2 regions of the Paenibacillus sp. J22P143 genome follow, and region 2 is predicted to be linked to the other one. Evidence: riboswitches for the same ligand, from Rfam matches in the RefSeq annotation. Region 2 holds a riboswitch; the other holds the start of a gene.

Region 1 (3,131 bases), on a different contig from region 2:
CAAGGCTTATTGTTCGTTTAGACACTTTGACCTACGAAATAGTAAGAATTGGATCGTTTTCTTAATGTCTGTAGTCATTGGATTCTATAGTCATGTATTTGTCGATTCGTTCACGCATAAATCAGGTTATTTTGTTATGAATTTTACTGTTTTACAGAATTTATATGTTTCAGTTCCATTGTACAAGTTACTACAACATCTACTTTCGATCATTGGTATCTTGGTACAGATGCTGCTACTCCTATTTTTAATAATCAAAAGCCCATATACGAAAAGACCTTTTAGAAGAGTTGATATGAAAAGCAAGATCATTTATTGGGTAGTCGTACTTTTAATTACAAATGTCGTGGTAATCACCAAGGTGGTTTTAACGACAAGTACAAATGTTTTAGGGATATTGGTTGTCTCTCCCATATCAGGATTCATACTTGGGCTAATTGTTTCAAGTCTTATTTTTCGAAAGAGAGTAGTTTTAAAATAGAAGGGAGTCGAATGGGATGAGATTGTATACAGACCCTAGAGGCGATGCGTACGAGCAGGTCATTGATTTGGCGATTCGGAATTCAGAATGTTTTGTGCTCGGGGAGAAAATTGCGGTTGCTGAGGTACGGGGCCAATACGCAAGCGTATTGGAATCGTTGGAACCTTACCTGGTAAAGACAATAGTAATCCAAAGCAATGATATCGATGAAATTAGACGAGTTAGCAATATCTATCGCAGTCATGCCTTTTATTCCTCGGGAACCTATTATTTATATAGATGCTGTGAAGAAAGCGGGAACGTCTTAAAGCAAATGGCAAACCGTCTGTCAGATTGGATTTATCCTAAAGTGCCGGAAGACTTGTGTTTCTTGAAAGCAGGTGGCGGAGACTACCTTTACTCGGTTGTGCATGAACATATGTATGGTATGGACGTAACTGAGGAAGAAGCAATCGAACTGATGGATCGAATTACAGGGCTATTTTTGGAATTAAAGGCTCACCGTGACCTGGATCGTCTGCTAGATGATGCCATTAAGCATAAAACTGACTGGCTAAATATAAGTGGACATAGGCTGACAGAGCTGCCTGAGAGAGTCCGGGAACTGACAGAGCTGCGTGATCTTGAAATTTTTGAACAGGATCTTTATCGTCTACCTGAAGGGTTGTTCGAGTTAATCAAGCTTGAACGCTTGAAAATCCTGACAGCTGATTTGGAGAGTATTCCCGCATCCATAGCTAATCTGAAGAACTTGAGATTACTTAGTATCCAATGTGCGAGTTCGGATCGGCCGACTCCTGGTTATCGGTTCAAGCCGAAGGAAGAGATCAGCTTAAACCGCATCCCACCGGAGATTGGAGAGTTGGAACAACTAGAGCAACTTACGATTCAATACACCTCGATCCATGAGCTACCGATTGAGCTAGAGAAGCTGAAGAATTTACGATTCCTGGACTTAGGCGTATGTATGATCAATCGGAAGCCTGATTTCCTCTATGCTATGAAGGAACTGAAATACGTTTATCTGTCACAAGATTCGTTATGAAAATCCCAAAAAATAGGACTTAACACTTTGTGTTATTGGAATTAAAGCAGATGCGATAAGATATAACGACGATAAGTATCTCAAACAAGCAGAAGAAGTACAAAAAAGAATCGATAAATTGAAAAAAGGAAAAGAAGAATACCAAAAAAATGAGAAGACCGTAAATCAACTCCGTAAAGAACTCGATATTCCTGTAAATTAATTTCAAAAGTTTATTTAGTAGAGTCGACAAAGTCGACTCTTTTTTGAGTATGGTTCCTGCATACCGACATTTGAGTACTGAGAAGATTGTTTCCGCTTACATAAAGCAACTGGAAGATTTTGAGCCATGTTTTCGCAGATTTCACATGTTACAATCGTTTAGATCCATATTGGATCAAAAACTTAGAAGGCCGAAGCTTTTTTGAAGCACGGGGGACCCAATCTTTGGGGTGAAGCCGCGATCCGCGGCCGGGTGATTACTCTTTGATCCGAATCCGACAGCTAACCTCGCAGGCCGCAAAAAGGAGAGGTTTATTTTGAATCGTTACAAAAAGCTAGTAGTTACAGGTGCACTAGGTTTGAGCGTCCTTATGGGGGCGAACGCGGCATTTGCTGCAACAGGAGCTCATACGGTAGCAGGCAATGATACCATGTGGTTGATCTCCAAGAAGTATGGTGTAAGCCTATCTTCGCTTATCAAGGCAAACCCTCAAGTTGCCAATCCGAACGTAATTTGGTCGGGAATGAAACTCAATATTCCTGGAAGCACGAGCTCAAATGTTGCTACCAAACCATCGGTTACGCCTGCGCCAACGCAATCTACTTTTGCTAGCCAAGTGGTTAACATTGTTAACCAGGAACGAGCTAAGGCTGGACTGAAGCCTTTAACCAGTAATAGCGCGCTTACCGCGATGGCGCTAGATAAAGCGAAGGATATGTACAACAACGGTTATTTCGATCATACATCGCCGACGTACGGTTCTCCTTTTGATATGATGCGCTCCTACGGAATTAACTATTCCTACGCGGGTGAAAACATCGCGAAGGGTCAACAAACACCACAAGCCGTCATTACAGCATGGATGAACAGCGCGGGACATCGTCAGAACATTTTAAGTCCTAATTACACGCAAATAGGCGTGGGTTATTATAATGGTGAGTGGGTTCAAGAATTTATCGCTAACTAATAAATGCCACATAGTAAATAATATTATTAAATACAATTAAGCGTCTGTAGAGTCTTTACAGGCGTTTTTGTGTTGTGTGCTTGTACTATTAGCTCATTAGTTATGGGTTTGACCATTCGCAAAATTTACCACACATATTGCAACACTTTCCTAACAACTCCCTGTTAGTATTTCAGGTAGCAGAACACGTATTTAAATTCGTCACTACAAGTCTTTTAGGAAGTGATGCCCACAACGGGTAGAGATGTACATGGCGATTTGCGAAACAAATTATATCAGATCACACAACAATAGGAGGATTTACAAGTGAAGAATAGCACAAAGAAGATTCTTTCGGCAACACTGGTGGCAATGATAGCCACCACAGCTTTATCTGCTAGTGCATTTGCTAGAGACGTAGAGGCGGATCGGGCGTGGTTGGAATTTATCAATCGAA
Region 2 (3,131 bases):
TTCCGGTATGGCAGGACCCGTTTCCACGTTGTACATGCGATCTGTTCGACCTGACAGTTTTATTTTATGAAACCAGTTTTTCCAGACACTGACTTGCATGTCGTACGCGTCACCTACTTTCTTCCAACCATTTTTTCATTATAGGCTATAATTCTCAAAAATTCGATAAAAATCGCAGATTTTCGCGTAAAAAAAGAGCATCTGCCCGCTAATCTTTCATCTGTGAAAGACATAACGAACATACGCTCTAGATCATCTTGCTTTTATCCGATTTAGTCCCTACATTAAAGCACGCGTTTTGCGCCTACATATCTTGAGCCCCAATAGGAGCTAGCGAGACTATCGACCGCTACACCACCGGATGTTGTAGCCGAAATGAATTGATTATTTCCCATGTAAATGCCCACATGATTAACGATACCCGAAGCAAAGAAGACAAGATCGCCCTGCTTCAAATCCGTCACTCTCGCACCCGCTTGATCATACATTTGCACGGATGTGCGTGGCAGCTCAATGCCTTTGGCTTCATACAAATAACGAACGAAACCAGAGCAATCGAAGCCCTTGGGTGTTGTTCCACCCCATCGGTAAGGTGTTCCTTGAAAAGCCGTCGCAGCCTGTATAATTTGAGTTGATACAGCTGGCTGAACAACCTTTGCTACTGGGGCTACTGATGGCGGAGGTGCAATCCAAGCTGGCTTGTGGGTCTTACCATCGACTTCCACGATGGCGATTTTATTCGCATCATTCCAAGCGATCTCAGATCCAAACGTCTCTGTTATGAAACGTAGAGGAACGTAAGTATTTCCCTTCAGCAACGTCGGACTGCTCTCTAATTCAACCAACTTACTGTTCACGACAGCTTGCTCTTCGTCCGTTGTTAGTTGAATCGCTTGCTCCTTGTTCATTAGGGTGACGACGACATCATCGCCTTGCTTCTCCCAGTCCACTTGATAGCCTAATTTCTCCGACAGCACGCGTAGCGGCACCTGGAGTGTACCTTCCGTATCAATAAACGGCTGTACTTCAGGGAACTGCACCAATTCGTCATTGACCTGAACCTTCACCGAAGAGGTGTCTGGTGCAGCGGCATACGCCGCTGGAGCGGCGAACAGGGGAATGGCTGCGCCTAAAAGAGCGCATGAACAAATAAAGCTTTTTGTAAAAAGTTTCAAAACGTTGTGCCTCCTTGAAGCCTCCGAGGTTAGTTGACGGGTTCGGGAAGAGGTTTTCCCTAGTACGCCCCATTAGCCTTAGACTAACTGAGCATTCATTCACCCCAAGTAAAGAAGTCCCCCGTACCGGAGCTTTTGATGCTCCGAGATTCGGCATTTTTTGTCTATGTTAGACTAGCATAGTTCGTTTTAGCCTGACAACTTTTTCACGGTGGTAAGTGTTTCCTTTTTTTGTGGAGTCAAGCACAAACAGCTACTCTAGGTAGAGTAGCTGTTGATCACTAATTTGCCCAATCCGAGCTTACAGATTGCTTATATACCTCTGTGTATATGATGTTCTTGCAGGGTATGAACTCAGTTTCCGTCAATGGATCAGGTGAACTCATGATAAGTAGAGGCAGCATCAGCTGCCCTTCTCTGAGAGGAGGCTGCGCATAAGGGAATATGTTCAAATGAAAGCCGCAGCGCTTATAAAATTCAATTCTCCGCTTGGCATCCGGCGCATCCGGCGGCTCCACTTCAAGCACGATAGGCGTAGAACCGCTGCTCATATAAGCCGTCAGCATTTGTTTGCCTATTCCGCCGCACCTTATTGCAGCATTGACTGCAATATGCTCTACAAATCGAAACGTACTAAAGCTCCAGCTTGCCAAAAAGCCAAGCATTTGACCATGCGTATCTCTCTCAACATCAATTCGATAGTTCGGATGCGATAACAGTGATCGCTGTCCTTCATAGGTTCTTATCTCCGTATCAGGAAAAGCAGATTCCATGAGTTCGAACACTTCACCAAACGAATCCTCTTGTTTCATCTGTTGGCATCTCCTTTTTGTATAGGGTATCCAACCATGCGGCAAATTATGGAGCAATACGAACCACCATATCATCAAAATACAAAGAACCCTCAATACCACGATAAATGGATACAATATTTAGATGGTGGCTGCAATTAGAATATTCCCGCGAACGAGTAAGAGAAAAGAGAAAAAGACCACCATCAGGTGGTCTTTTCCGTATGCTTGTCAATTCGCCCCTACGATACTTTAAACTTACCGACCAATTGGTACAGCCTATCGGCCAGCATTTTCAAGTGGTCTGCTGTTGCTGCATTTTCCTCTGCGCCAGCAGAGGTTTGCTCGGTGATTGCAGCCATACTTTGAATCGTTCTCAGCACGGCAGAACTTTGAGCAAACTGCTCCTCGCTAGAAGTCGCAATTTCGTTGATATGATTGGATGACTCCCTAACCATCTCGACAATATGCTCAAAAGCTGCTCCTGCACGCTGCGCCATTTGGTTGCTCTGATTCACGGCACTTACCGTACCCGTCGTATTCCGCTGAATGTTTTTGATGAGATCGGCGATGCGTTTGGTCGCTTCTCCGCTGCGTTCAGCCAACTTTCGAACTTCATCGGCGACAACGGCAAAGCCTTTACCCGATTCACCTGCTCTTGCCGCCTCAATAGCCGCATTAAGCGCAAGCAAATTCGTTTGATCCGCAATATCGTCAATCACCTCAATAATGTCACCAATTTGGTTCGATTTTTCGGATAAATCATTCATTTTTATGCTCATATTTTTCATATCAGCCAATGTACCCTGAATAATTTGCCCTCCATCATTCGCTGATTGAACGACTTTCGAAGTTGTGACCGCTGCCTCCTCAGAAGATCTGGCTACGGAATGAATACCTGTTGTCATCGATTCAACCATTTGGTGTACACTTTCCACAGCCTCTGCCTGGTGCTGGTTCCCCACAGCAATCTCCGTCGTACTGCTCGAAACCTCTCTGCTGCTTTGCGTTTATGTGCGGATTCCCTCGACTACTTCGATGAACATATCTTGGAGATTTCCTACCATCTTATTGAAAGAAGTGGAGATTTCGCTAAACTCATCTTTGCCTTTTATCGGCAATCTCATGGTCAAATCACCTTCGGCGCTCGCCAAATTATCTATCG

The links. Region 2 has a riboswitch for cyclic di-AMP ahead of AC58PQ_RS27295 (C40 family peptidase). Riboswitches for the same ligand answer to the same signal wherever they lie in the genome.
Region 1: linked by a shared signal. The riboswitch ahead of AC58PQ_RS21405 (CAP domain-containing protein) and the one ahead of AC58PQ_RS27295 (C40 family peptidase) in region 2 are both predicted to bind cyclic di-AMP.

Annotation. Positions count from the first base shown of each region.
Region 1 is NZ_JCAUAQ010000019.1:19,508-22,638, forward strand. Features, by position in the region: gene AC58PQ_RS21395 (DUF4184 family protein) at 1-481, shown strand, start outside; gene AC58PQ_RS21400 (leucine-rich repeat domain-containing protein) at 498-1,526, shown strand; cyclic di-AMP (ydaO/yuaA leader) riboswitch at 1,907-2,039, shown strand; gene AC58PQ_RS21405 (CAP domain-containing protein) at 2,045-2,695, shown strand; gene AC58PQ_RS21410 (copper amine oxidase N-terminal domain-containing protein) at 3,002-3,131, shown strand, end outside.
Region 2 is NZ_JCAUAQ010000036.1:30,034-33,164, forward strand. Features, by position in the region: gene AC58PQ_RS27290 (hypothetical protein) at 1-99, opposite strand, end outside; gene AC58PQ_RS27295 (C40 family peptidase) at 285-1,175, opposite strand; cyclic di-AMP (ydaO/yuaA leader) riboswitch at 1,179-1,341, opposite strand; gene AC58PQ_RS27300 (GNAT family N-acetyltransferase) at 1,457-1,987, opposite strand; gene AC58PQ_RS27305 (methyl-accepting chemotaxis protein) at 2,209-2,931, opposite strand; gene AC58PQ_RS27310 (HAMP domain-containing protein) at 2,977-3,131, opposite strand, start outside.